Linked DNA regions of Flavivirga spongiicola. Each later gene encodes a partner of the first gene's protein in a complex. Links are inferred from orthologs where the notes say so. Each region holds a gene or a part of one and is shown in the gene's direction. Other genes may lie near its edges. The genes, in order: Q4Q47_RS10015 and trxA.

What was found.
Region 2: the proteins of Q4Q47_RS10015 (region 1) and trxA are in contact, whole or in part, in an NMR structure (PDB 2IPA), measured with the Bacillus subtilis proteins. The link is inferred for Flavivirga spongiicola from one-to-one orthologs.

What each region holds. Positions count from the first base shown.
Region 1 is NZ_JAUOEO010000001.1:2,491,929-2,507,448, forward strand. The notes cover bases 7,269-9,995. They hold Q4Q47_RS10015 (arsenate reductase ArsC), read left to right. Parts: upstream 7,269-8,282; coding sequence 8,283-8,708; downstream 8,709-9,995. Other genes in these bases: Q4Q47_RS10005 (DUF6428 family protein), read left to right, coding at 7,269-7,480; Q4Q47_RS10010 (GNAT family N-acetyltransferase), read left to right, coding at 7,464-7,961; Q4Q47_RS10020 (lysophospholipid acyltransferase family protein), read right to left, coding at 8,705-9,995. Also shown: Q4Q47_RS09945 (cupin domain-containing protein), read left to right, coding at 1-146; Q4Q47_RS09950 (2-hydroxyacid dehydrogenase), read left to right, coding at 284-1,240; Q4Q47_RS09955 (response regulator transcription factor), read left to right, coding at 1,474-1,884; Q4Q47_RS09960 (VOC family protein), read left to right, coding at 2,145-2,516; Q4Q47_RS09965 (DUF4199 domain-containing protein), read left to right, coding at 2,695-3,204; Q4Q47_RS09970 (DUF1801 domain-containing protein), read left to right, coding at 3,209-3,670; Q4Q47_RS09975 (VOC family protein), read left to right, coding at 3,684-4,070; Q4Q47_RS09980 (sulfite exporter TauE/SafE family protein), read left to right, coding at 4,103-4,867; Q4Q47_RS09985 (hypothetical protein), read left to right, coding at 4,933-5,388; Q4Q47_RS09990 (TM2 domain-containing protein), read left to right, coding at 5,477-5,929; Q4Q47_RS09995 (DUF805 domain-containing protein), read right to left, coding at 6,186-6,548; Q4Q47_RS10000 (ArsR/SmtB family transcription factor), read left to right, coding at 6,648-6,971; more of Q4Q47_RS10005, read left to right, coding at 6,983-7,268; more of Q4Q47_RS10020, read right to left, coding at 9,996-10,534; Q4Q47_RS10025 (aspartate kinase), read right to left, coding at 10,557-11,807; Q4Q47_RS10030 (GNAT family N-acetyltransferase), read right to left, coding at 11,809-12,288; and 3 more genes. UniProt on the Bacillus subtilis protein: Catalyzes the reduction of arsenate [As(V)] to arsenite [As(III)]. In vitro, can dephosphorylate para-nitrophenyl phosphate (pNPP).
Region 2 is NZ_JAUOEO010000001.1:1,478,293-1,493,940, reverse strand. Bases 5,639-8,493 are described here. They hold trxA (thioredoxin), read left to right. Parts: upstream 5,639-6,834; coding sequence 6,835-7,152; downstream 7,153-8,493. Other genes in these bases: Q4Q47_RS05640 (DUF58 domain-containing protein), read left to right, coding at 7,913-8,493; Q4Q47_RS05645 (ClpP family protease), read left to right, coding at 7,235-7,783; Q4Q47_RS05655 (SRPBCC family protein), read right to left, coding at 6,061-6,492; Q4Q47_RS05660 (ArsR/SmtB family transcription factor), read right to left, coding at 5,742-6,071; Q4Q47_RS05665 (hypothetical protein), read right to left, coding at 5,639-5,749. In the rest of the region: dnaE (DNA polymerase III subunit alpha), read left to right, coding at 1-4,260; Q4Q47_RS05670 (SRPBCC family protein), read right to left, coding at 4,686-5,108; more of Q4Q47_RS05665, read right to left, coding at 5,300-5,638; more of Q4Q47_RS05640, read left to right, coding at 8,494-8,842; Q4Q47_RS05630 (TlpA family protein disulfide reductase), read right to left, coding at 9,810-11,252; Q4Q47_RS05625 (TlpA family protein disulfide reductase), read right to left, coding at 11,275-12,672; Q4Q47_RS05620 (RagB/SusD family nutrient uptake outer membrane protein), read right to left, coding at 12,798-14,279; Q4Q47_RS05615 (SusC/RagA family TonB-linked outer membrane protein), read right to left, coding at 14,294-15,648. UniProt on the Bacillus subtilis protein: Participates in various redox reactions through the reversible oxidation of its active center dithiol to a disulfide and catalyzes dithiol-disulfide exchange reactions.

The sequences.
Region 1 (15,520 bases):
TTATAGTCGTACCAAAAGGTGTTGAACATAATCCACAGACAAAAAATGGAGAAGAAGTACATGTATTACTTTTCGAAAAGCTATCTACAGCACATACGGGAAATGTAAAGCACGAAAAAACACAAACCCATTACCCGAAAATTTGACTTTTGTCATGCTGAACTTGTTTAGTTCATATCATTTTTAAATTTATATTTAGGTATTCATGAATCTTCGATTTCAGCATCTCATGGTTTTTTTGAATAATAAATCAATTAAACATTTACTTTTTATAAGCTATTAAATGAAAGTACTTCACTTAGATACCAATCACGAATTATTAATCAACCAACTTAATGATCTAGGCTTTACCAATCACGAAGATTACACATCATCAAAGGAAGCTATTGAAGCTAAAATTAAGGGTTATGATGGCATTGTGTTGCGAAGTCGTTTTACTATCGACAAACAATTTTTAGATGCTGCAACAAATCTTAAGTTTATAGGTCGTGTAGGAGCAGGATTAGAAAACATAGATTGCGACTATGCCGAAAAAAAAGGAATCACTTTAATCGCAGCACCTGAAGGAAATAGAAATGCTGTTGGAGAACATGCATTAGGCATGCTCTTATCATTATTTAATAAACTCAATAAAGCGGACTTAGAAGTTAGGCAAGGCAAATGGTTACGTGAAGATAACCGAGGGGTAGAACTCGATGGAAGAACCGTTGGAATTATTGGATATGGAAACATGGGAAAAGCTTTTTCCAAAAAGCTGTGTGGTTTTGATGTTGAGGTGCTTTGTTACGATATTAAAGAGCATGTAGGAGACATTAATGCAAAACAAGTGTCATTAACAGAGTTTCAAGAAAAAGTAGACATAGTAAGCTTACACACGCCGCAAACCCCTTTAACTTTAAATATGATTGATGAAACATTTATCAATCAATTTAAAAAACCATTTTGGTTTATAAATACGGCACGAGGTAAAAGTGTGGTGACAAAAGATCTGGTTTCATCTCTAAAATCCAAGAAAGTATTAGGCGCTGGGCTCGATGTTTTGGAATACGAAAAGGCATCGTTCGAAAACTTATTTAAAAAGGATGCCACATCTGGCGCTATAGAGATGCCGGAAGCTTTTCAATATTTAATTGATTCACAAAATGTTATTTTATCACCTCACGTTGCAGGCTGGACTATTGAAAGCAAAGAGAAATTGGCCCAAACCATAGTAGATAAAATAAAAGTAAAATTTTGCTAAATTTAACGAGTTAGATTTAAAAAATACTCATAATTAAGTTACTTGTATCAATGGATAACTTATACGTCACCTTGAGCGCAGTCGAAAGGTCTTTAAAATCTATAAGCTTAAATAGATTTCGACTTTAGTTTATACTGAGTGGAGTCGAAGTATGCAACCTGACACCCAACCTAAATTAATAACTATCAAAAAATCATTGCTCTAGTATTAGTTTAACTTACTAAATTTAGCATATGAAAAAAACTATTTTAGTTTTTACACTTTTAATTGTTGCACTCTATACCCTTTTTAGAATTAGCAAATACTCGTTGCTTGTTGGAGGAACCTCTATGGAGTTTATTATTACTGCTATTGCCATCGTGTTTTTTATTGTTGGTATTTATATTAATAAAAAGAGTCTTCATAAACCACGCAACATTTCCAAGGAAATCGATCGCCAAAAAATTAAAGGACTAGAGATCACTTCTCGTGAATATGAAGTACTTCAAGCTATTTCAGAAGGTCTATCTAATAAAGAAATTGCTGAAAAATTATTCTTATCGGAAAGCACGATAAAAACCCACGTTTCTAATTTATTAGTAAAACTTAATGCAAAAAGACGAACACAGGCTGTTCAAATTGCAAAAGACCATAATATTTTATAGCTTTAAAACAAAAGTAGAAGGTATTTGGTACTTTAGTATGAAGTCGGTTTTAGCTATTAAAAGTAGTTTTATCCCTGAACTCATTTAGTGTTTTTTGATTGAGGCGAAAAATAGAAATTTTACTTCAAGATGAAAGCTTTTTTGCACTACATAGCATCGTTACGTAGTAGTAAAAAGGTGAAATGTTGAAGTAAAAGAGCATTTTGCAGACGATTATAAAGATTTTAAATGAGTTCATAACTCATTAAAAAATAAGCAATATGACATTAGGAGCATTTTCGATAAGTTTAAGCGTTAAAAACATTAACGTTTCGAAAGTATTTTATGAAAATCTAGGTTTTAAGGTTTTCGCAGGCGATATAGAAAGAAATTATCTCATTATGAAAAATGGAAACGCCTTAATAGGACTTTTTCAAGGGATGTTTGAGAATAATATTTTAACCTTCAATCCTGGTTGGGATGAAAACGCAAATAAATTAGATGCTTTTACAGATGTTCGGGATATTCAAAAGCATTTAAAAAATAAAGAAGTCAAACTTGAAAACGAAGCAGACGAGAGTTCTGTCGGTCCGGCAAGCATCGTTTTAAAAGACCCCGATGGCAATGCCATTCTTATCGATCAACACGTTTAATACAATACCATTTATCCTTTGAATTTACCGTAATAAAATGTTCTTTTTTAACCTTAGTTTCAGAATAAAAATAAACCGTAGCTCTGCTATGCTTGATTTTTCTTCTGAAACTAAAGCAAAAAAATCTTAATTTTATTTTCCGTTAAATTCGAATAACAAATGGTATAATATAGAAATTATGCAAGGCACAATTAAAAAGTTTGGTGGTTACGCAGCCTTAGTTGGAGGACTCATCTTTATTGGAGGACACTTTTTGGATTGGAATGTTGATTTTGGAACTTTAGAAATTCTTGGTTATGCATCTATTTTTGCATCACTATCTTTTGTGTTCTTTGGAATAAAACATTTTAGGGACCAAATAAATAATGGAGTGATATCATTTAAAAAAGCCTTATTTATTGGTTTGGCAATTTCAGCAATTTCAGGTATTGTGATAGGACTTTTGGATGTTGTTTATGTTACCATGATAAATCCGGATTTTGTTGTTGAATATAAAGTATATGCTTTAGAAGGTATGAAGAATACCTTGTCGGCAACTGAATTTGAATTAGAGAAAGCAACATTGGAAGAACAAATGAAATTATTTGAAAGCCCAGTATTTGCCGGATTAATTATGTTCACAATAGTATTCGCCATTGGAATAATTGTATCTTTATTATCATCCTTAATTTTACAGCGTAAAAACTAATATTATGCAATCAAAAGCTACCTCACCACAACAGTATTTAGATGAATTACCAGAAGACAGAAAGGAGCCAATTCATAAATTAAGGCAGCAAATTTTAGATAATCTACCAGAAGGTATCGAAGAACAGATGAATTACGGCATGTTAGGTTATGTTATACCGCATGCTGTCTATCCGGATGGCTATCATTGTGACCCGAAATTACCTTTGCCGTTTATGAATTTGGCTTCTCAAAAGAATTTTGTAGCTGTATATAGTATGGTGCTTTATGCTAAAAAAGAAGTTATGGATTGGTTTACTTCAGAATACACTAAGCAGTGTAAGTATAAGTTAGATATGGGGAAAAGTTGTATTCGCTTTAAAAGAATGCATGATATTCCTTTTGAATTAATAGGAGAGCTTGCCTCAAAGGTTAGTGCAGATGAGTGGATCGATATTTATGAAAAAGCTGTAAAAAATAGAAAGTAATAAAAGGTAAGTGATGAAAAAACGCGTAACAGGAATAGGTGGATTATTTTTTAAAACGAAAAACCCAAAAGCATCGAAAGATTGGTACAAAAAACATTTAGGGTTTAATACCGATGATTACGGGTGTACCTTTTGGTGGAAAGACAAAGAAGGTAGTGATTGCTCTACACAATGGAGTCCGTTTTCGGAAGATACCAAATATTACGAACCGTCTAAAAAAGACTTCATGTTTAATTATCGTGTAGAAAATTTACTTGAATTGCTTAAAGTTTTAAAAGAAGAAGGCGTTACTATTGTTGGAGAAGTAGAAACGTATGAATACGGAAAATTTGGTTGGATTTTAGATAATGAAGGAAACAAAATTGAACTTTGGGAACCAATAGATAAAGCCTTTTTGTAATTTAGCTCAAATACCAATTTGAGTATAAATAATTGACTTATTTAGAAATACTAGAATCATACAATTTAACTGCATTGCAATGGACGGCCATTTGTTTTGCGGTTTTTTTATTGGGATTATCCAAGGCAGGAATTAAAGGGATAGGGATTTTAATAGTGGTCATACTAGCCTTTGTTTTTGGAGAGAAGGCCTCAACAGGTGTTTTGCTTCCCATGCTAATCGTAGCCGATATTTTTGCAGTAATATATTATAACAGACATGCGCAATGGGCGTATATAAAGAAATTAATGCCGTGGATGATTATAGGTGTTTTAGTAGGTGTTTGGGTTGGTAATGATATTTCTGAAGTACTATTTAAAAGAATCATGGCTGTTATTATAATTGCTTCCGTCCTCATTATGTTTTATACAGAAAACAGAACGTCTAAAGACATACCAAAAAACAAGTTTTTTTCTAGTGGTGCTGGGTTTTTAGCAGGATTTACAACTATGGTTGGTAATTTAGCAGGACCAATTTCTAATATTTATTTTTTGGCGATGCGTTTACCTAAAAATGAGTTTATAGGAACTGCCGCATGGTTATTTTTTATTATTAATGTATTTAAACTACCCTTTCATTTTTTTGTTTGGAAAACGGTTACCAAAGAAACGCTTGTTTTAAATACTGTTTTAATCCCATCTATAATCATTGGTTTTTTTGTTGGAGTAGCCATTGTAAAATTGATTTCGAATATAAATTATAGACGTTTTATCTTAATTATTACAGCTCTTGGAGGGCTTGTTATGCTATTTAGATAACCTTTCCTGTAACATTATTGTGGATTGATAGACATATAGATAGCGTACATTAAAAGGAAATAGTTATGTCTGAAGAATCTAAAAAGAATCAACCAAAAGATAAAGTTTATGAAGCTGAGATTATAAAAGGCGATTCGTATCATGGTAAAAACCATGCACATGATAAAGCAGAAAAACTAAAAGCTGAAGCCAAAGAAATTTATTATAAAACAAAAGAAAAAGCTAATGAGTTTTTGGAGGAAGCGAACGAAAAATTAGAAGATTTTACAGAAATAGCTAAAGATAAAGGTGCTAAATTCTCAGTTGAAGCCAAAGAAAAGTATGCAGAAGCCAAGGTTAAAACAAAAGAATTTGCTGAAGAAGCGGGAGAAACCTTAGATAAAGTTACCGAAAAAACGATTGTGTTTGTAGACGAAACAAGCGAGAAATTAGAGGAATTTGCAGATGAAACCAAACAAACACTATCTGTAGTATCAAAAAAAACAAAAGGGTTTATAAAAAAGATTTTCGATAAAAAATAAGGGATTAACACGCTGTTAATAAGGCGTTTTTGCAAATGAATTTAATTTTTTATTACCTTTATATAATAACCAAAAATAATTAAATATTATGTCTGACGAAAAGAATTTAAGCGATGATCTAAACGATATGTTGGGTGATGCTAAAGAAGGTGCAAAAAAAGCTGCAGACAAAGCAGGGGAATTTGCAGAAGAAGCCAAAGAAAAAGCAAAAGAAACATTCGAAGATGTTAAAGAATCTGCTTCGGAGTTTGCCGAGGGCGCTAAAGAAACATTTGATAGTGTAAGTGGAGATAATAAAAAAGTATTAGCAGGTGTTTTAGCTATTATATTAGGTCCTTTAGGAATACATAAATTTATTTTAGGATATAATAAAGAAGGGATTATTATGCTGGTGGTTACTTTTGTTCTTGGGTTTATTACTTGCGGTTTAGGAGCTGGATTAACAGGCCTTGTTGGATTAATAGAAGGTATTATATATCTAACTAAATCTGATGAAGAGTTTTATAACACTTATCAAGTGGGACAAAAGCCTTGGTTTTAATCAAAAAGAATTCCTCGACGCTTTCTGGGTTTCCGTTGAAATTGTCATTCCCGTGAATGACGGGAATCCAAATACAGAATTAACCCGACCCATAGGTCAAAATCTGTGCTCAACTTGATTGGATATGAAACGAGCTAAATACCTAGCCCTACCTTGAGGATAGTTCGTTTCAAAAAATTATTTATTGTTATTTTTAAGATACAAAAAAGCCAGAAATATAATTTCTGGCTTTTGTTTTTTATAAAGTAAATGATAATTATTCTTGACCAATTTGGTCTATTTCCTCAGCATCAGACTTCGGATTTGGTCCCCATTTGTTAGATCCGGCCTCACTGTCTGTGCAAGCTAAAATTAAATTGTAAATAGGAATAAGTAAAAACCACCCGCTTTTACCAGCATCATGCATTCTTCTCACGCCTACAGCTAATGCAGGAATTAAAACTGCGAAAGAATAAATAGTGCTTACAATAGATAAGGAAGGCATTTCCAATCCGATTGCGATAAAGATAATTCCGTATGAAATAATCATATTGAATAAGAAAAACATCCAATATTCTTTTCTTCTGGATCTTCCAGAAAACGTTGCATACTGTTTTAATACTTGTAGGTACCAATTCATAATAATAGTTGATTTTGGGGTTAATAAGTTTCAAATATAACTTTTTTATTTAAACATATTATCGTAATATTGCAATATATAGATGAAATAATAAAGATAATGGGAATTACCAAAACTCAAATGTTTTCCGAAAAGCAAAACGACTTGGCTCAGTTTTTTAAAGTCTTGGGACATCCTGCCAGAGTAGCTATTTTACAATACATCAGTAATCAAAACGCTTGTATTTGTAACGATTTAGTTGAGGAAATAGGGTTAGCACAGGCTACCATTTCTCAACATTTAAAGGAGCTTAAAAGCATAGGACTGTTAAATGGTGAAGTGGAAGGTAAAAGTATGTGCTATTGTATTAATGTTGAGCGATGGACTGCCATTCAAGATCAATTGAATTCATTTTTTAACACAACAAAATCAAATTGTTGTTAAATTCTTTAATTATGAAAACACAAGAATTATTTAAAGTACTAGAACAAAATCAAGACAAATCATTATTATTTGAATATGCACCTAATTTATTGGTTGGAGCTAATTACCATATTACAGAAGTAAAACATGTAACAGTTGATTCTGTTGATTGTGGAGCTCAAGTAGATGCTTGGAATGAAACAATAATTCAACTTTGGGAAAGTCCAAATGAATTAGGTAAAACAGAATATATGTCTGTTTATAAGGCTTTAGCTATTTTAAACAAGGTTGGAAAAATGAAACCTTATGATTTTGATGCTGAGGTAAAGTTTGAATATAGCAATGCAAGATTTCACACAGCACAACTATTTGTTAACGATTTTGAAATAAGGGAGAATCATTTAATAGTTAAATTAGCCATCGAAAAAACGGATTGCAAAGCTAAAGAGCTTTGTGGAGTACCCGAACCTTTAGAAGCAGTATCAACAAATGCTGAAGCATGTTGTTCTCCTGATGGAAATTGTTGTTAGAAGATTAACAAAAAGCGATTGGCGTTCCGTTTCAAGAATCTATAAAGAAGGTATCTCTACTGGAATAGCTACTTTTGAAACAGAAGTTCCCAGTTGGCAACAATGGGATACCAAATATGTTTCGGTTTGTAGATTCGTAGCTTTAATAAAAGGAAAAGTTGTGGGATTTGCAGTTTTATCACCAGCCTCAAAGCGACAGGTTTATAAAGGAGTTGCAGAGATTAGTGTATATGTTTCAAATGCATTTAAAGGAAAACATATTGGAGAAACACTGTTGAAACAATTGATTGATGAAAGTGAAACTCATGGGTTTTGGACCTTGCAAGCAAGTATTTTTTCAGAAAACATAGCAAGTATTAATTTACATCTAAAATGTGGATTTAGAGTGGTTGGTATTCGCGAAAAGATTGGGAAATTATATGGAAAATGGTACGACAATCATTTTCTGGAGAGACGAAGTAATAAGATAGATTTATGTTAGGTGGAATCTGAGTTAACATTTTTAACTAATGCATGAGGTAATACGGTGTCAAAGATCCAAAACAGCTTCGCTGTTAGAATTAAGAATCAAGACTTTGTCTTGGTTAGTTTGAAGCATTGTAACTAATAAAAAAGTCTAGGAATAGTAGTTCTCTATATATTATTGAATGCATCAAGAAAGTATATTTAAATAAATGATTAGAGTTATTGACTGTTAAATTGGAAGGTCATTCTGAGTTTCGCTTTTTTTGCGAAACGTAAGAATCTGTTTATCGAAATTGAAGTTTAATTAAAAAAGATTCCTGCCTTCGCAGGAAATATTATGAAGAACATTTTAGTATTGTGTACAGGTAATTCATGTAGAAGCCAAATGGCTCATGGGTATTTAAACCATTTTTTAGATAATAGAACAGTAAACTTATATAGTGCCGGGATTGAAACCCATGGTTTAAACCCGGGAGCATTGGCTATTATGAAAGAAGATGGATTAAATATCGATCATCATACCTCAAACCATGTAGATGAGTACGCTGATGTGAATTTTGATTACATCATCACTGTTTGTGACCATGCTAACGAAAACTGTCCGTACATTCCAAGTAAAAATGCCTTGCGCTTACACCATAATTTTTTCGACCCATCTAAAGTAGTGGGAACTAATGAAGAAAAACATATGGCATTTCTAAAAGCACGAGAAGAAATAAAAACTTATTTTAAAGCGTTTGTGGGACAGTATAACTTAGTTTAAGCTTCCCCGTTATTCTCCAGCTTGCTTTCTAACTCTGCTTGAAACTCTTCCATAACAGGGCGTACGGTACTGTCTGGTAAGTCGGCAATTTTAATATACATTAAACCATCAACAGCATTGTTGAATAATGGGTCCACATTAAATGCGACCAATCGAGCATTTTGTTTTATGTACTTTTTTAGTAGTACAGGTAAACGTAAAGCCCCAGGTTCTACCTCGTCTATAATCTTGTCGAATTTATTTAAATCAGCTTCAGTAGCATCAAAAACAAAGTCTTTATCGGCGTCTTTAAGGATGACTTTAAACTCTTTTTTAGGATGTACATATTGCGCTATATACGGATCGTAATAATGAGATTTCATAAATTCTATCATCAATGATTTTGAGAAATTAGAAAACTGATTACTAATACTAACTCCCCCAATTAAAAATTTATGCTCAGGAAAACGCAGTGTGGTATGCACAATGCCTTTCCAGAGTAAAAATAATGGCATGGGTTTTTGTTGGTATTCCTTAATAATAAAAGCGCGTCCCATTTCAATAGACTGACTCATCATTTTGTGTAACTCAGGTTCAAACCTAAAGAGGTCCTGTAAATAAAACCCATCGATACCATAACGTTCAAAAATTTTAGAACCTAAGCCCATTCGGTAGGCACCGGCTATTAATTTTTTTTCATTATCCCAAAGAAACATATGGTGATAGTAGGTGTCAAATGTATCTAAATCTATGGCTTCATTTGTTCCTTCACCAACTTCTCTAAAAGTAATTTCACGTAAGCGTCCAATTTCGCGTAAAATGTTAGGAATGCTTTTTGGTTCCGCTAAAAACACTTCATAGTTTTTACTTTGTAATAGTCTGGAATTATTTTTAATAAGAACTTCAACCTCTTTTGTCATTAACATATTGTCAACAGGTGTTACAATACGTTTAGGTGCTTTAGGGGTCTTTAATGTTGATGAGATATTATCTAAAATCTTCGATTTATCCTCAAAGGCATTGGATAACATATAGGTTTTTCGTCTTAAAAAATCAGAAAAATCATCGAGAGCTATGTGTTCTTTTTGATTGGCAACAGAGATTGGTTTTCCTATTCTAACTTTTATGACACGTCGTTTTTGAGTTAATAGCTCTGAAGGTAATTTAGCTGTTCTAAAAGTGTCACTAATTTTAGAAAGTTTATAAAACAATTTGCTGTTTTTAGCATGAAAATAAATAGGAACTACAGGGACTTCAGCTTTTTTAACAAGTTTCATGGCGGCTTCTTCCCAGGGTTTGTCTACTACTAATTTACCGTCTCTATACGTTGATACTTCACCTGCAGGAAAAATACCTAGCGGGTGTCCACTTCTTAAATGTAAAATAGAATTTTTAAACCCAGAAATGCTGGATTTTACATCTTTCCTATCTTCAAAAGGATTAACAGGCATGATGTAGGGTTTTAAAGGGGCTATTCTATGTAATAAAAAATTGGCTATTATTTTAAAATCTTTTCGCTGTTCGAGCATAAGCTTTAAAAGCAGTATACCATCAATACCACCTAAGGGATGATTAGAAATAGTAATATAAGCACCATTTTTTGGTAAGCGCTTTAAATCCTCTTCAGGGATTTCGAATTTAATTTGAAAGTCATCTAAAATACCATCTAGAAAAGGCAAGTCGTTAAGGTGTTTGTTACGCTTGTATATTTTATTTAAAGTAGATATTTTAAGAACTTTCATTAAAATCCAACCAATAAAAGTACCTATAAACCCATATTTGCCTAATTGTATAGCTTTAGCGACTTCTTTGGCGGTTACCAGCCCAGTGTTTTGTTGTTTGGTCATGAGTGTAAATGTACTAAATTGTTTATTTAGTTACTACCTGAACGGTTTCTTGAGTTAATTGTTTTAATAACACGGTTTTATCGGCCTCAATCTGATTAAGGGCGTTTTTATTATAATGACGAATCGTGTAAAGTGATACATTTTCGTTACAAGTTACTTTAAATTTTGCTTTTAAATGATATAATAATTTATCAAGATTATTAAAAATATTATCTACACAAACCGAAAAACTGATAGCAGAATTTTGAATCACATCTACTTTCATTTTGTATTGGTGTAGTAAATTGAAAATATCACTAATATTTTCTTCAACTATATATGAGAAATCTAAAGATGATAAAGAAACTAAAACTTGATTTTTCTTTACAATGAAGCAAGGAATCATAGGATCTAAAGTAACATTTTTACCAATTCTTGTTCCGGATGCTTCGGGATTTAAGAATGATTTTACGTATAATGGAATTTCTTTACCTTGCAGTGGTTGTATTGTTTTTGGATGAATTACTGATGCCCCGTAGAAAGCCAATTCTATAGCTTCTCTGTATGATATTTTATTTAGCAGTTGGGCGTTTTCAAAATAGCGAGGGTCTGCATTTAAAACGCCAGGAACATCTTTCCAAATAGTAACGTTTTCGACATTTAAACAATAGCCATAAATAGCTGCTGTATAATCACTTCCTTCTCTACCAAGTGTGGTTGTAAAGTTGTTAGAATCGCTACCTAAAAACCCTTGTGTAATATTTAAAACAGTTTTATCGAGTTTTGAAGTTATTAAACTTTGTGTTTCTTCCCAATTTACATTGGCACGTCTATAATAACTATCTGTTTTAATTTGGGTTCTAACATCAATCCAGTTATTTTTTACGCTGATAGCGTTTAAGTATTCACTTATTATGGTTGTTGAAACTAATTCGCCAAAACCTATGACCTGGTCATAAACAAAGTTGTAATCTGGTGATTTATTTGTTGTGAAAAAGTTATTTAATTCATCAAAAAGAATAGATACTTTTTTAAAAGCTGGATGGCTTTCATTTTCAAATAAATCTAATAGAATGACATTGTGATATTTTTTAACTTCCTGGAATGCGCTTTGTAATTGGGATTTGTTTTCAAAATAGTTTTTGATAACGATTTCCAAAGCATTGGTTGTTTTTCCCATAGCAGAAACAATAATTAGTGTGTTAGCGTAACCCACTTTTTGCAATACAATAGCTATGTTTTTTACACCAGCAGCATCTTTTACCGATGCGCCACCAAATTTGAATACCCGCATTTTATAATTTTGATATATAATCTTTAATTCCCTGTTCATCTAAATGAACAACATCCCAATCACGTTTTACTTGTGCTCCCTTTTTTTCATAGAAAGCAATAGCTGGTTCGTTCCAATCAAGTACTTCCCAATTAATCCGTTTTACCCTTAAATCATGTCCGTATTTAATAACTTCATCTAAAAGAGCAGTTCCTAAACCAGAACCCCTCATCTGCTCACTTACTATTAAATCTTCTAAGTGTAATGTTTTTCCTTTCCATGTAGAGTATCGATTGTAAACCAGAGCAATACCTTCGATTGTATTATTTGCTTCAGCTACAAAACATTGAAATTTAGGTTCATGACCAAACCCATCTGCCTGCAAATCTTCAACAGTAACTTCTACAGCATTGGCTTCTTTTTCAAAACTGGCTAGTTCTTTTATTAAATGGAGTACTTGAGGCATGTCGCTTTTAGTAGCTTTTCTTATAGAGTAATTCATAGGATAATTATAATTGTTTCAAATATAGTTTAAAGTTGATTATTTAGAGCTATTAATCTTTTACGAAAACGTTGTAGTTGATTAAAAAATAGTGGATATTTGCACAAACCAAACGAACGCTTTTATGGCTCATAAAAAACAAACTCTAGGAGAATTTATTATTGAAAATCAATCATCTTTTAAATATTCTTCGGGTGAATTATCTAGTCTTATCAATTCCATTAGGTTAGCAGCAAAAGTGGTAAATCATGAAGTTAATAAAGCAGGGTTAGTAGATATTATTGGGGCAGCAGGAGATCTGAATATTCAAGGAGAAGATCAACAAAAACTGGATGTTTATGCTAACGATAAATTCATACAAACACTAACCAATAGAAATATTGTTTGTGGTATTGCGAGTGAGGAAGAAGACGATTTTATCTCAATTAATAGCCAGGATGAAAATCACCAAAATAAATACATCGTATTAATAGATCCTCTAGATGGTTCTTCAAATATTGATGTGAATGTGTCTGTGGGAACTATTTTTTCAATTTACAGGCGTGTTACACCGGTTGGCACCCCAGTGACGCTTAAAGATTTTTTACAAAAAGGCAGTGAGCAAGTAGCCGCCGGTTATGTGGTATATGGCACATCTACTATGTTGGTTTATACAACTGGTGATGGTGTTAACGGATTTACACTAAACCCTGCCATAGGCTCCTTTTATTTATCGCATCCAGATATGCAATTTCCTGAAGATGGAACCATTTATTCCGTAAATGAAGGGAACTATATTCATTTCCCGCAAGGTATTAAAGATTATATTAAGTATTGTCAGTTAGAAGAGGCCGATAGACCGTATACTTCCAGATATATTGGGTCATTGGTTTCTGATTTTCATAGAAATATGATTAAAGGAGGGGTTTATTTATATCCGCAAAGCTCAAAAAATCCAAAAGGAAAATTACGTTTGTTATATGAATGTAATCCTATGGCCTTTTTAGCAGAACAAGCTAATGGAAAGGCTAGTGACGGGTTTGTACGAACTATGGATGTTGAACCCACAGAATTACATCAACGTGTGCCATTTATTTGCGGAAGCAAAAATATGGTTGAAAAATGTGAAGCGTTTATGCGGAATGCACAATAAAAAATGCGAACTTTTCAGCTCGCATTTTATGCCCCCAATTATAGCGGATCATAGTTGGTATAACAATTTACTTCTTTATAATTTTAAATGATGCTTTACCTAAATTGGTTTCTAAATTTAGAATATAAATACCATTTTTTAAGTTTGATAATTCTAAAGCTGACTTGTTTTCTGTATTCCTATAAATAGTTTGTCCTAACTTGTTATAAATTTGTGTTTTTATAATTTGACCGCCTTGCGGTAATTTAATTGATATTTCATTTTCAAAAGGATTAGGATAAATCTTTACTAATTTAAATAAACTATCTTCAATACCTAAACTGTTGTCAATAGTAAAGAGGGACATATCATAAATAGACCAATCACCATTAGTATCCTGGACACGAACATAAAATAAATGATCCCCATCGGCTAAACCTGTGGAATCAATATTTAAAACTTGAGTGGACTGTGATGCATCTCCGAATACAATAGAAGTGCCATTTCCAACTCCGGGGTCATTATCTATAAAATATTCGGCAGACGAAACTTCATCTGGTGATAAATCGAAATCCTTTATGTAAATAATTTGCCTGTCATATAAACTCCAATTACCATCGTTATCTTGAGTTCTCAAATAGAAACTGTGGAAACCTTCTGATAAACTTGCGGTAGGAATTGAGAAAACTTGAGTTAATTGTCCGGAATTACTATTTACGGCTATGGAGGTTCCTTTGCCAACCCCTGGATCTGTATTAAAAAAATATTCTGCAGCGGTAATGGTGAACGTGTCAAAACTTTTTAGATAGAAGTTTTGTCTATCGTACAAGCTCCAGTTATTACTACTGTTAAAAGTTCTAATATAAAAGCTGTTAAAGCCCTCAGACAAACTGGTTGTTGGTATAGAAAATGTTTGACTGAGGGCACCTGTATTACTATTTACAGTTAGCGAAATGCCATTCCCCACCCCGGGATCTGTATTGTAAAAGTACTCAGCTGAAGTTATACTTTGAGAATTGATTATTAAACTAATCAAAGTAAAAACTAATAATAAAGGCCCTTTCATACTAGTTAGCGTTTGTGTTTATTGTAACACTAAGGTTAGCTCCAGGAGCAATTCTGTCAGTGATATTAGTAATTTTTACAGTTGGTATGCCATTGGTTAAGCCAAGATTATTGAATGTAAAAGCACCTCCATCATAAATACCGATATCTATGCCTCCAACGCCAGCGTCAATAGCGGGAGAACCTCCTTGAAGATGATAATCGTCGGTAACATTAAAATCGGTATCGTCTGCGCTTACAAAATTTGGATTTTGATTATTCAGGTTATTGGAGCCGTTTAAGGCTATTAAACTACCAGACCCAATATTATAGGTTAAACAATTTTCAAATATGACACCATCGGCATCTGGATTTAAGATACTACTAGAGTTATAATAAAAAATGTTGTTTTGTACGGTAATACTTCCAGTGGCATTTCCAGCATTATAAACAGGATAGCTATTATTTGGGCTTAAGAAAATATTATTTTTAATAGTTATAGATTGATGGTTTTTTAGCCCTATATAATATGTTATGATATTGTTTGAAATAATAGTATTGGTATAATTGTCGCGACTTGATGAATTACTACCAAACCCGATTTGATAAATGATGTTGCCTCTAATAATAACATTATCTGCACCTCCAGAGCTATCAAAAAGTAAAGCACTATCAATGATGTTATTTTCAATAGTTAAGTTAGATATCAAACTATTGCTATTTGTATAAATATCGTCAGTTACATGAAATCCCGAAATAACAGTGTTTGATGAATTGGCGTTTAAAATTAAATCGGTAACCATAGTTTGTTTGTTAACATTACTATGTCCAAAACCAATAAGCTTGATTTCTTTATCAATGGTAATATTCCCATAATTAATTTCAGAAGCATGTACATAAATAATATCCCCATTACTGGCTGCAGAAATGGCACTTTGTAAATCACTATATTGAGCATTGCTGCCAACAGAATTATCGACTGTAATTGTTGTTTGCGCATGACATAAAAAAGAGAATAGTATACCTACGCTTAAGAGTAATTGTTTTGTTTTCATTTTTTTAAAGATTAATTAATAG
Region 2 (15,648 bases), 1.0 Mb from region 1 along the record:
ATCGATCATCAAGATTATTTGGTACAACCAGAAGGTTTTAACATTCCTTATGATGCTGAGAAAATTCATGGTATTTCTACCGAATTAGCTCAAGAACAAGGTATCCCATTAGCAGAGGTTTTAGAAAAATTTAATGACGCTTTAAGTAAAACCAAATTTGTTGTTGGACAGAATGTGAAGTTCGATTTAAACATTATGGGTGCCGAATTTGTTCGTGGTGATGTTTCTAATCCATTACAGGAATTACCTGTTTTAGATACTTGTACAGAACATACGGCAAGTTTATGTCAGATTCCGGGAGGACGTTATGGTAAATTTAAATTACCAACATTAACCGAGTTACACGAGTTTTTATTTAAGACTCCTTTTGCAGAAGCCCATAATGCAACAGCAGATGTAGAGGCAACGACACGTTGCTTTTTTGAGTTGATTCGTTTAGGAGAATATACTAAAGAACAGCTCGATGTAGAACCTGATTATTTTCAGAATTTTAACGAAGCCAATCCAAAAGAAATTGAGCTTATTAAGTTAAAGCACGTTAATCTTAAACAAGAGAGTGCTAAAATTCAAGAGCGTCTTCAAAGTCTCAAGCAAGAAACAGTTTCTACCGAGGATATTAAGCAAAACATATCCGATTTAGCAGATGCTAGTTTCGTTCATCTTCACAATCATTCACAGTTTTCTGTATTACAATCAACGATGAGTGTTGGGGACATCGTGGCTGCTGCTGCTGCTCATAATATGCCTGCAGTGGCACTTACCGATCATGCGAATATGATGGGGGCATTTCATTTTATTAATGCCGTAAACAAAAAAAACAGCAGCATAGAGGCAAGTATCTCGGAAGCTGAGGAAAAAGGTGAGACTTCAGAAAAACAACTGATAAAACCAATCGTAGGATGTGAGTTTTTTGTGTGCGAAAATCATCAGGATAAATCAAGAAAAGATAATGGCTATCAAGTTGTATTGATAGCTAAAAACAAAAATGGCTATCATAATCTTGCAAAATTATCCTCGCATGCTTTTGTTAATGGATTTTACTATGTACCTAGAATAGATAAAAAACTTATACAAGAATATAAAGAAGATATTATAGTACTCACCGGTAATTTATATGGTGAAGTACCAAGTAAAGTTCTCAACATTGGTGAAAAGCAAGCCGAAGAAGCATTACTATGGTGGAAAAATGAGTTTGGGGACGATTTGTATGTAGAGCTGATGCGTCATAATCAAGAAGATGAAAATCGCGTAAATCCAACTTTGATAACATTAGCTAAAAAGCATGACGTAAAATTAGTTGCAACCAATAATACTTACTACCAAAAACAAGAAGATGCAAATGCACATGATATTTTATTATGTGTAAAGGATGGAGAAAAACAAGCCACTCCTATTGGAAGAGGAAGAGGCTATCGCTATGGGTTACCTAATCAGGAATACTATTTTAAGTCTTCTGAAGAAATGAAACAATTGTTTCATGATCAACCGGATGCCATTCTAAATATTAAGGAACTTGTTGATAAAATTGAAGGATTCCAACTAGCAAGAGATGTTCTTTTGCCAGCTTTTGATATCCCCGATGAATTTAAGCACGAAGAAGATTTAGTAGATGGAGGAAAGCGTGGTGAGAATGCCTATTTAAAGCATTTAACATTTGAAGGTGCAAAAAAACGTTATGGAGAACCACTTAGCGAAGAAGTAGTCGAACGATTAGATTTCGAATTGAGTGTTATAGAAAATACGGGGTATCCAGGATATTTCTTAATTGTTGAGGATTTTATTCGGGAAGCCCGAAACATGGATGTGTCTGTAGGTCCGGGACGTGGATCGGCTGCCGGATCGGTGGCAGCATATTGCTTGTGGATTACTAACATTGATCCCATGAAGTATGATTTGCTTTTTGAGCGTTTCTTGAACCCGGATCGTATTAGTATGCCAGATATTGATATCGATTTTGATGATGAAGGAAGAAGCCGTGTTATGGATTATGTGATTGAAAAATATGGAAGTAATCAAGTAGCACAAATTATTACTTACGGTACGATGGCAGCTAAATCTTCTATTCGAGATACGGCACGTGTATTAGATTTGCCTTTGTTTGATGCCGATAGAATAGCAAAGTTAATTCCAACGATGTCTAAACTGAGCAAGATTTTTGGTTTAGATGAAAAAGAATTAAGCAAAAAGTTTCGTGCTGAAGATTTAGAAAAAGTGAACCAGCTTCTAAATATTTCTGAAGGATCAGATTTAGAGGCAGAAACAGTGAATACCGCAAGAGCCCTGGAAGGTTCGGTTAGAAATACAGGAATTCACGCATGTGGAGTTATTATAACCCCTGACGATATTACAAAGTTTGTACCTGTGTCCGTAGCTAAAGATTCCGACTTATACGTCACACAGTTTGATAACTCGGTTGTAGAGGATGCCGGCTTATTAAAGATGGATTTTTTAGGGTTAAAGACGTTGACTTTAATAAAAGATACCGTTAAAATTGTAAAGGCAAAACATGATATTTTACTGGATCCGGAATCTTTTCCTTTAGATGATGAAGAAACATATGCTTTATTTCAACGCGGGGAAACGGTTGGCGTATTCCAATATGAATCTCCCGGTATGCAAAAACACCTTAGAGATTTAAAACCAACAGTTTTTGAAGATTTAATTGCCATGAATGCCTTGTATCGCCCGGGGCCTATGGAATATATTCCAAGCTTTGTTAGAAGAAAACATGGCGATGAAGATATTGAGTACGATTTACCAGCGATGGAAGAGTACTTAAAAGAAACCTACGGTATTACAGTATATCAAGAGCAGGTGATGTTACTTTCTCAAAAACTGGCCGGGTTTACAAAAGGTGAAGCCGATGTACTGCGTAAGGCGATGGGGAAAAAACAAATTGCGGTACTGGATAAAATGAAACCGAAATTTGTAGAGCAGGCGAGTGCAAATGGACATGATGCTAAAGTATTAGAAAAAGTTTGGAAAGATTGGGAAGCTTTCGCGAGTTATGCCTTTAATAAATCTCACTCTACATGTTATGCATGGATAGCCTACCAAACGGCCTATTTAAAAGCCCATTATCCTGCAGAATATATGGCAGCAGTATTATCCAATAATATGAACGATATAAAACAAGTTACTTTCTTCATGGAAGAATGTAAACGTATGAAAATGGATGTATTAGGGCCAGATGTTAATGAGTCGTATTATAAATTTTCTGTAAATCAAGATAATGCGGTGCGTTTTGGTATGGGAGCCATTAAAGGGGTTGGTCATGGTGCGGTAATGACTATTGTCGATAAAAGAAAAGAAGATGGTCCCTTTAAATCTATTTTCGATTTGGCGAAACGAATCGATTTAAGAGCAGCCAATAAAAAGGCTTTTGAAAATTTAGCTTTAGCCGGAGGGTTTGATTGTTTTGGAGATACACATCGCGCCCAGTATTTTCATAGAGAAGGAGATGGTATTACTTTTTTGGAAAAAGCCGTTAAGTATGGAAGTAAACACCAGGAAAATGAGAACTCATCACAAGTGAGTTTATTTGGGGCAGCAAGCGATGTACAAATAGCAGAGCCAGAAGTACCACCATGCGAAGAGTGGGGAACTATGGAAAAACTGGCCCAAGAACGTGAAGTTGTAGGTGTTTATATTTCTGGACATCCATTAGATGATTTTAGAACAGAAATGAAAACGTTTTGCAATGGAGCCATTGCGATGTTTAATAACTTAGAACCTTATGTGAACAGAGAAATTGTTTTTGGTGGTGTGGTAACCGATGTACAACATCGCGTAAGTAAACAAGGAAAAGGATGGGGTCTATTCACTGTTGAAGATTATACCGATAGTTTTGAATTCAGGATTTTTGGCGAAGAATATTTGAAATTCAGGCATTTTTTAATGAAGAACAATTTTGTGTTTGTGAAATCGTTTATTCGCGAAGGTTGGGTTAATAAGGATACAGGGAAAAAGAGTGATCCAAGATTACAGTTTAATAGTTTTCAATTACTGCATGATGTTATGGAAAATTATGCTAAAAAACTATCCATTCAGCTTAATATTAAAGATTTACAAGAGGAAAGTATTTTACGTTTAAAAGAATTGTTACAGATGCATCCTGGAAATCAGGCATTAAATTTCGTAGTGTACGATAATAAGGAGAAAATAAAATTACAAATGCCAAGCAGAAGGCAAAAGGTTAAAGTATCTCAGGAATTGCTTAGTGAATTAGAGAATCAGGATGTCATGTTTAAGTTGAATTGATAAATCCCTGCGAAGGCAGGGATCTCATGATTATGAAAAAATTAATACTCTATCATGTGATAGCTTTCTTAGTTTTAGAAATAATATTCTTTTTCTCTTCTGGAGCATTATTAAAATTAATAGCACCAGAAATTCAAAACGTCATATTATGGATTTATTTAAATCTGTTTGGAGTAGCTTTCCTTTTTGTTATAATCCTTGTTTTGTTTCTAATTAATAGAAAAAGGTATAAAAAGAAATACCATTAAAAGTTTTTAAACATGAAGTCATAATCTGATTAATTTCAGAAAATTTATAAGCAGATTACAGTTTTTCTGTTTGGTTGATAAATAATGTTAAGAATTCTCTATTCAAATAACTTTCTTTTTAAACCTTATAATTTATTATCCTAGAATTAATAAAACTTAAGACACCAGATTACTATACTATTCTTGTTTGTATGGTTGTCCAATACCAGTTTCGCATAAAGATTTTAAACTACCTAAATATCTTCCCCAATGATGATTGCAAAAACCAAAGAACTCACTTTCTTCAGTCCAATTTAAATGAGAAAATTTTAGAAAAGTATGGCCTTCTTTATCTTCAAGTTCAAAGGTTAATTTAGTCCCAATCCATTCTTTGTCTCCATCTATACACTCCCAAATCACATTGGTTAAAAAAGTCAATTCTAAAATTTTCATTTTATTAAAATATTCAGAACCAAATTTAAAATGGTTTACATGACCTATTTCAGGTTTTGCAGAAGTGTTATTTGTCCACCAGCCCTTAAGTCCTTGTTCTAAGGTTAATGCATTATAAACTTTTTCAACAGGAGCTTCAATTGTTAAATTATGCCTAATATTTGCCATTTTATACGTATTGAATTGTTAAGGTACGATTTTCAGTCTAGAGAGGTAGATACTATTTTATAACAGAACTGGTATAAGAGTCTGTTTAATTTGAGTTACCAATAAAAATAGATTGTTACGCTTCAACTGTATTCAGTTCAAGCTAGTCGTTCCTCCCTAATAATGACAATTCGCTTTATATTACAAGAAATTTATTTATCTACTTCCAAAAAAGCTTTCAAGCCATTGGTAATAAATCGATCCCAGGTCGTAGAGCAAACGTCATAACAATCAATATTGGGATTCAATCCAACTTGATGAAAATTAATGAAGCGCTTTCCGTTATATGCTTCTATTTTCCAATGCAGTACATGACCTATCCATTCTTTATTAAAATCAGGTTCACCATCGATACATTTCCAAATTAGTTCACTGTTAGGAGTGTATTCAATAATTTTAAAAGTCCACCAATAATCATTTTCGAATTGAATGGTAAATTGACCACCAGCCTTAAATTCAGAATTGCTTATTTTTCCCCACCATGAATGAAGCCCTTCGTTTAAAGCAAAGAAAGCGTGTTTAGAGCTCGTATTAACTTCTAATTGATTTTTGTAGTTTATATCCTGGTCTTGAAACTCTATTAATTTAGTATCCTTATCCATTTTTTGGTGTATTTAAGTAATCCTCCAGATCTTGTAATGAATTATCCCAGAATTGTGAGTAAAATTGAACCCATTTACTGACCTCTTTTAATGGTTTGGCATTGGCATAACAAAAACGTTCTCGTCCGTTTGCGTTTATATTTACTAAACCAGCTTCTTCGAGTGTTTTAATATGTTTGGTTACACCTTGTCTACTAATATCAAACTGACTGGATATTTGTGTAATGGATAGGGCTGAGGTTGCTATAACTAAGGCGTGAAAAATGTCACGCCTTGTTGGGTCTGCAATGGCTTTAAATAGTTTGGTTATTTTATCCTGCATTAACTAATTGTTTTAAGTAGTCCGTTAGCCCATTTATACAGTTATCCCAACCGCCGTTAAAGCTTTCGAACATCTTTACAGCCGTATCACCTTCATAATTGGAAATGCCAGAGTGTTCCAGATATAATTTAGTGCCATCCTCTGTAGATTCTAGCTCCCATGTTACTGTTGTTTCTGCTTTCATTTCGGCAACTATCCAAGTATAAACTAATTTGTACGGATTAGATTCTTTAACTTCACCACTAATGGTTGTGCAACCTTTTTCATTAGGCTCCGAAGTAAAGGTATATTGGTACCCTTTTTCAGCTTTAAAATCAGCTTGAATAAACCAGGCAGAAATTTCTTCAGCTTTTGAAATGGCATTCCATACTTTGTCTATGGAATGCTTAAATACCTTCTCTTTTTTAATAACATCATTCATAATAAGTTCGATTTTTAATTAATATGCAACTTTATGGTTGCTAAACTAGAGTAAATATTTTTAATATGCAACTTTTTGGTTGCTTAATATGAATTTAGTATAAATTGGTGCTGGTGTAAAAGGTTGAAAATGTTTGGCTTGTGTTAGTTGGGGTGGCGGTGTTTTTTTAGGAGAAGAATGTGTAAGCCTGACTATAATTGGGTTTGTGTATGTTCGGAACACGACAATAGTGCTAAACAATATTGGTATAAATAAAACAAATTGTTACATTGTAAGCTTTAGAAAATATTTTGACTAATTTTGTGTAATTAAAAATAAAATAAGAATTAAAATATAAATATTATGGCATTAGAAATAACAGATGCAACGTTTGAAGAAACGGTATTAAAAAGTGATAAACCAGTATTGGTTGATTTTTGGGCTGCTTGGTGTGGACCTTGTAGAATGGTTGGACCAATTATTGAGGAAATTAGTGGGGAATACGATGGTAAAGCTGTTGTAGGTAAAGTAGATGTAGATGCAAATCAGGAGTTTGCTGCAAAATATGGGGTGCGTAACATACCTACTGTTTTGGTTTTTAAAAATGGAGAGGTTGTTGGAAGACAAGTTGGTGTAGCTCCAAAGAACACATATACTGAAGCGATAGATTCGCATTTATAATAGATATATTAAAAGAAAATGGAAAAGGTTTGTCATTATGGCAAACCTTTTTTTTATTTTAGATGCAAATAAAAAAATAGATATGAGTGAACAAATAAAAGTACAAAATGCTATTGATAGCAAATTAATAGAAGAACGTAAAGTGTTTTTGTGGGGACAGGTTGATGATGATTCTGCTAAGCACGTTATAGAACGCTTATTGTATTTAGATGCATTAGAAACCAAGGATATTCACCTATATATTAATAGTCCGGGTGGTTATGTAACTTCAGGCTTTGCTATTTATGATTGTATGAAATCTTTAAAAAGTGATGTGTCAACAATTTGTACAGGATTTGCAGCTTCTATGGGATCTTTAATATTGTCTGCCGGAGAAAAAGGAAAACGCTTTATACAACCACATGCACGTGTTATGATTCATCAACCAAGTGGAGGCGCTCGTGGGCAAGCAAGTGATATAGAAATTACGGCAAAGGAAATTATAATTACTAAAGAATTAAGTGCGCAAATATTAGCAGATAATTGCGGACAAACTTTTGATAAAATAATGAAGGATTTTAATCGTGACCATTGGATGGGAGCCGATGAGTCTGTTGCTTATGGTATTGTTGATAGCGTTTTAGCCTCCTAGCCCCCGAAGGGGAATTCTACTCTTTCCCAGTAAAAAATATTTTTTAATAAATTATTATTAATTTGATCGTAATAAAATTTTTCACATAAGTTATTCCTCCCCTATGGGGAGGTTAGGAGGGGCTTGTATATGAATCTACAAAAAGAACTTAATAAAGCCGATGGTTTTAAAAACCTCGAGCTACTTGCAAAACAAGTAGTAGAAGGCTTTATTGCAGGAATGCATAAAAGTCCATTTCATGGTTTTTCTGCTGAATTTGCCGAACATAAAATTTACAATCAAGGAGAGAGCACGCGACATATAGATTGGAAATTATTTGCTAAAACAGATAAGCTTTATACCAAGCGCTATGATGATGAAACTAATTTGCGTTGTCATATCATTATAGATAACAGTAGCTCTATGCATTATCCAAAAATGGATTCATTCTCTATTAATAGTTTAAATAAAATAGGGTTTTCAGCTTTGGCTTCAGCATCTTTAATGCATATTTTAAAAAAGCAACGCGATGCTGTTGGGTTAAGTATTTATAGTGACGATTACGATTACTATGCACCAGAAAAGGGTAGTGAACGCCATCATCAAATGCTGTTAAATCATTTGAGTGATGCAGTGATTTCTAAACCCTTAAATAAAGAAACGGAAACCTATAAATATTTACACGAAATAGCGGAAAAGATTCATAGGCGCTCTATGATATTTTTGTTTACTGATATGTTTCAGACTTCCGAAGATGCTGTAAAACTGTTCGAAGCATTACGCCATTTAAAATATAACAAACACGAAGTGATTTTGTTTCATGTATTTGATAAAGAAAAGGAATTAACCTTTGATTTTGATAATAAACCCAAACGCTTTATTGATGTTGAAACAGGGGAGTACATTAATTTATACGCAGATACTATAAAAGACAATTATAAAAAAGCCGTGAGCGATTATTTTGAGGCTTTACGATTAAAGTGTGCGCAGTATAAGATTAAATATGTCGAGGCCGACATTAATAAAGATTTTAATAACATCCTCACAACATATATGATAGAGCGTCAAAAATTTGTGTGATCCCACACCAACCTCTCCTAAAAGAGACTACCGTATGCATACAAATATTGCATCATAAAAAGTAGGACACGAATGGCACAAATTTTCACTAATTAATCCGTCAATAGATAGATTTCAAGCCTATACAGACTAGGGATTCGTGTTCATGTTGAGTCCTATCTACGCCATAAACTATTAGATTCGTGTGAATTTGTGCCATTCGTGTCTTTTTTAAAGATGTGCACACACGGAAGTAAAAGAGAGGGACAAATACAGAAAAGAAAAATTTATTTTAAAAAACTTAAAAAAACATTTGAGATATAAAAAAAGGCGTGTATATTTGCAACCGCAATAAAGCAACGGTCTGGTAGTTCAGTTGGTTAGAATGTCGCCCTGTCACGGCGAAGGTCGCGGGTTCGAGTCCCGTCCAGACCGCAAAAATTGCAAAAAAGAAAGCTCTGAGAAATTAGAGCTTTTTTTGGTAATAACAAGAAGTTGTGTTGTTCCTAGAGGAATCTAGGATGTAGTAATACCAGAGTAAATTTGGTGTTCCAATGAGAAGCTTTCCTTTTTTCTGTGAAGAAGATTGGGATGCTTTTTTGTTTTAGAGATTAAGGGTATTGTTCTGTTCTTCTCTAATACGTTTGTTATAACCAGATTTTTTTCCTAGCCAAAATCCTAATAAGAAAATTAAAACTGGAGCTCCCAATACTATTAAGATTAAAATTATTTGCCATGGACCAATAGCGAGTATATTCACGATTTTGTGATTTAGCTGTTAAGTTTCAAATGTAATAAAAATATAGCCATAGACTTAATAAAGAAAACAAAAGCGTTATAAAATTTAGAATAACCTATAAAAATAGAAATCCCCGAGAGTTTCGACTCTCAGGGATTTAAAAACGATCTTTGTACAAACCCGTAAAGGTTATTTAAGACTAGTTAACTAATTTAAAATATAATTGTTTATGAAATAGATAATGATATTTTAGATATTTAAAGAATTAAACAATTCAAGCAATTTTTCATCTGAAGGTCTAGGTGCATATGCATCTACTAACTTACCTTCTGGATCTATTAAAATAAACCTCGGGATGGATCTAACTTTATAATCTTTAATAAATTTAGAATTGAAAGCGTTATTTGCAAATAATTGCACACCGGTTAATTCTTTCTCCTTAACCATATTTTCCCAGGTGTTAAATGCATATTTTTCATCAACAGAAATACTTACAAAGGTTATGTTTTTGCCATGGTATTGTTTTTCTACGTTTTTTAAGAAAGGGATTTCTTTTTTACACGGTCCACACCAGGTTGCCCAAATGTCTATATATACATACTTACCTTTTAAGTCATCTAACGAGGTTGTCTCTCCAATATGGTTTTTATAATCAAACTTAGGAGATAATTCTCCTTTTTTAACTTCCTTGTCATTTGTATTTACACTTACAACGCTTTTTATCTCTTTAGGCTCATATAGTGCTTTTAATTTTAATTTAGTCTCTTTAGATAAATCATTACGACTCATAAAATAATTATAATAAGTCTTAGCTTCGGCAGTTTTTTTAGTAATTGATAACAATCTGCTAAACTGTATAGCCATTTCATTTTTTAAAGCACCTATTTTAATTTTTTTAAAGACGCTATCAAGATATTTTTTGGTAATCTCATTTTTAGAGTTTCGTATGTTAAAATCTCTAATAAGTGTGATAGTGCATATTTGATTATATGATAAAGAATTTTTGTATAAGGATTCATTATCAAATTTGAAATTGAAAAATTTATCTGGCATAAAACCTTTAGGAGGTATATATTCTTGTGAATTTTTATCATTTGAAAAAGCTGTTTTATTTTTCTTCATGAAATAATAAAAAACATAATCGTTTAACTCTTCATAGCTAATGTTCTCTATTTCAAAAGAGTTAAAATCAGAATCTATATTGGCAATGTCATTTAATAATTCTAGGTTATTATTTTTAATGGTTTCCACCTTTTTTGTAAACTCATCTTCTTTTAGTGATAAAAACTTGAGAAAATCATCTCCTTTTATAGCGCTTGTATTTTGGGCTTTTGCCATTAGATAGTTGTTAATGGTTGCTCCTTTTCCTAAGAAGGATATAGAATTATTATAACCTTCAAGGCTTACAGCTAAATTTAAGTCATATCCATTTTTAAGATATAACGTTTGGTTTTGATCCCTTTTTCTTAATGAAAGGGTAAACGTATTAAAGTTTCCTACTTTGAGGGTGTCTTTAAAAAATCCGTCGTTGTTTACTTTAATTGTTTTCTTAAAACCAGACAAACTTGTTATTTGTAATGAGTCTAGGTCTGCATTCATAATTTTGCCAGAAAGTGTAGCGTATTCTTTTTCTTGACTATAGCATAAATTTATGTATGTCAAGGCTATAAATAAATATAATATGTATTTCATAATTTATTTTTTAGAGATAACATTAAATTTCTAATTGATTAAATAAATCAATAAGGTCGGGGTTTGATGGTCTAGGTGCTTTTGAGTTCACTATTTTGCCTTCAGGATCAATAAGTATAAATCTAGGAATAGCCTTGATGTTATAATCTTTAATAAATTTAGAATCAAAAGCATTATCTGCAAATAATTGAATGCCTGTTAGTTCTTTGTCAGTAACCATTTTTTTCCAAGAATCATAGGCGGGTTTTGTATCTACAGAAATGCTTACAAATTCAATGTTTTTACCATGGTATTTTTTTTCTACATCTTTTAAAAAAGGAATCTCTTTTTTGCAAGGGCCGCACCAGGTTGCCCAGACATCGATATACACATATTTGCCTTTTAAATCGTCCAGGGAGGTTGTGCCACCGGCAAAATTTTCATAATTGGTAAATTTGGAAGACAGAGCTCCTTTTTTTAAACGTTGGTTTTTATTATAAAAATCTGTGAATTCTGTTTTAATATCTTCATCAGATAATATAGAAGTAAAATAATCTAGATAAGTTTTAGCTACTTCCTGATTCTCGTCATTTAGAAATCTAAAACCAACATTTTTAAGAGTAAAATCTTTTACTAACGGAATACCTATGGTGCTGCATATACTATCTATAAATTTGATTTTCTCATCACTATTACGGTCACTCAAATCCTTAAAGTTTATAGTTCTTATCGGAATTACATTTGATAGATTTGAATAGCTTTCAGAATTAATGTATAAGTCTTCATTATCAGATTTAAAACTTAAAAAGGCTTGAGGCAAAAATCCAGATGATGGTGTATACGTTTTTGTAGTATCTCTATAGGCTTCATTTTGTTTTAAATAGTGATACATCATATAATTAGAAATTTCATTCCAAAAGATATTTTCAGTTTCGAAGGTTATAAAGTTTTTATCTTCAATCAGAGCATTCTGCAGCATGGCAGATGCGCTATCTGTTACCTTGTTTGCTAACCTTGTAAAGTCTTGTTCAGAGAGTTTTGGAAGGCTACTTAATTTAATTTTCTCTTTGATGAATACTGCTTTGGATCTATAGTAGTTATTGACATCTGCCCCAATTCCTGAAAACGAAATGGTACTGTTGGTTGAGTCTTTGCTTATGTTAATATTTAAGTTATAGTTATTCTGAAGAAATATAGAATACCAGTTCTTTCCGGAACTTAACTTATATGCTTTTACTTTATCAATTACTAAGGTATCATTGAAGGTGCCATCATCATTGATCGCTATTGACTTTTTAAAATTGGTAGAGGCATTATGCAGAAATAAAGAGTCTACTTTTTTATCATTTATGGTGCCAGATATAAGAGCAAAATCATTCACCTTGTTTTTACAAGAAACTATACTAAATAGTACTAGTATTATATATATTGTATTTTTCATTTTTATTTATTTAAAAAGATTATTATAGTTTGATGGTTAAAAGAAGGTCTAAGATTTTAAGCTCACCTTGCGTTTAAAACAAGGTGAGAAAAAAACTAATTCAAAAAAACATATAGATAAAACTGTTAAGGGTTGTTTACCAAATCAGGATTGTCCGCTAATATTTTGTCTGAAAACTGAAGTACTAATCTATCTTCATCAAGTGTAAAGGTTTCTTTAACCGAGCCATCTACATCATATAAAGTATGTACATAAGGTTTTTTGTCTTGAAATAAAGGATCATTCCATAGGCGTCGCATATCGTACCATAACTCTCCTTTTACTGCAAACTCTCGTGTGCGTTCTTCAAATATATATATTATTAAATCATCTTGCGAAAGACCAGCTGGTACTGGAGCATCTATTGGATTCATACGATGCATCCGTAAAAATTCAAGGTCTTCAATTGCGCCACTTAAGTCGTTGGTTCGTGCTTTACATTCGGCGCGAAGTAAATAAATATCAGGTATTCTTATGCCACGATCTATTACCAGACTACCAATTTTTCTATATACTCCGGGAACTATAAATTCTGGGGTAGAAGGAAAAGGAGGGAATGGTTTTCTGGAGAAAAAATGATGTAATCTAAAATCGCTTGCGCCAAAAATTGCTGATACGTCTGGTGAAAGTAACACCGCTGAGCTAGTAAATCCAGCAGTATGGCGTACAGACATGGTAAATGCAACTTCTAGATTATCAACAGGCGTATCAAAAGGAGGCCCAAAAAATCCGGCGGCATGCACACCTCCGGGTAATGTGCTTACATTATAATCGTATAGGCGTACTTCTGTTCCTGCTTGCAAATCGCTAAACGCTGTATCAAAAAGAGGAATCGCTTCATTAAAGCGGTTTTGATAGACATAGATTTTACCCAATAGTACCTCGGCAGCACCTTTAGACATCCGTGGTTTTTCACTTACTCCAATAGGTAATAAAGGAATTGCCGCGGTTAAGTCCGCTATAATAAAGTCATAAATTTCTTGAACTGTTGCACGCGTGAAACTTGCAACTGTAACATCTGCTTCCGTAACAATGGGAACACCTAAATCGGTGGATGCTGTCGCAGTGTTATAAGGCTTCCCATAAAAATTAATAAGTTCAAAATATACAGCGGCTCTAGCGGCTCTTGCTTCTGCCATGATGTTGTTTTTTTCGGCTTCGGTACCTCCAGAGGAGTCTAATACCTCATTGATCACCTTATTATATACATAGATACGTTGCATATATAATAATAGCCAATCGGAGAATTGACCGCCTTCTCTTTCTGGGTCTATAACTCCGGGTTCCCATGCAAAATTGTTACGTCTTGGATCTGCTTCTCCATAAGTAGAAGAAAAGTGTGGTTCTAATCCACAGATTTCAAAAGATCGGTTAACCTCTTGGTCACCAGCAGCAATGTTAAACCAAAGCCCATTGCCACTTAATAATAAATTATAATCTTCTGTGGTTTCTGCAATCAGGACACCATTAGGAGTGATTTCAAGAAAATCATCTGAACATGAGTACATACTAAATACCATAGCTAAGGCGAGTATTACTTTAATTGATTTTATATATAGAGTTTTCATTTGTTTATTCTTTTTTAAAAGGTTAAATGCATCCCAAATGTGACAGAACTTTGATTGAATGGCGTCGTGAATCTTGAGCCACCTGCAGCGTCATGAAATTCTGGGTCAATGCCTTTATTGTTATCTTTCCAAAGCATGACATTATTAAGCATGAGCCTAAAACTTAAATGGCTTGCATTTATTTTTTGAATTACCGTATCAGGAAGTGTATAGGACAATGAAATATCTCTTAGCTTAATATAAGAGGCTGAGGTTACATTAATATCTCCATATTTATAATACCTAATATCTCTGTCAAGCGTATTAGATAAAGGTGTATACCCTGGTGTATTTGTATTGGCTTCATCACCGGGTTGTTGCCACCTGTTTACAAAATCGGCATGTACATTACCTCTTGTAAAACTGTTTCTTCCGCCCTCAAGAGGTCTACCAGAATAAGCTCCTGAGCCAGGAGTGTCTGTAAACATGACATGCCCTAAATTATATATCATGTTAGCGGTTAAGGCCAAACCTTTGTAGCTAAAACTATTGGTAAAACCACCAGACCATTTGGGTTGGTATGTACCCATAAACAGGAGGTCTTCAAAGTCGGCAGCACCTTGCTCCGAAGTTATGGTGCCGTCTGCTAACCTAATTTCTGGACTTCCTTCATTATTTAGTCCAACAAAATCGTAAGCAAATATGGGGAAGGCCGAATAGCCAGGTTGTGGAGGCCTTAACCCAACTTGCACATTGGTAATGGTATTTGCGCTTGAGTTTAAGCTTGTAATTTTATTTTTATTATAGCCTAAAGTCAGTCCAGTATGCCAACTAAAGTCGCCATCAATATTTAGTGTTTGAAGAGATACCTCTATACCTTTGTTTTCTAAAGATCCTGAATTACCCGGTATTTGCGCAAACCCAGTAAAGGTATTGGTTAAGATCTCATCTAAGAGATCATCTGTCTTATTTTCATAATAATCGAGACTACCTCTTAACCTATTATTAAATATTCCAAAATCAAGACCAATATTTAAATTCTCTGTACGTTCCCAAGTTAATTTCTTGTTGCCAGGTGCTGTAATCTCATTAGCCAATCCTGCTGTATAAGCAAAGGTATTTGTCGCTCTTGTTCTTAAAACATCGAAGGAAGCAGCGCCACCTGGTGCTGGAGAATTTCCTGTAATACCATAGGTGCCTCGTAAGGCTAAATTATCAATCCAGTTTACGCCAGACATAAAATCCTCTTTACCTATGTTCCATTTTAAACCAGCACTCCAAACCGGTCTGTTTTGCGCCGATTTATCCAAACCGAATAAGTTAGATTCATCTGCTCTAACACTACCACTAATGGTATATTTATTATTAAATGTGTAAGCGGCATTGGCAT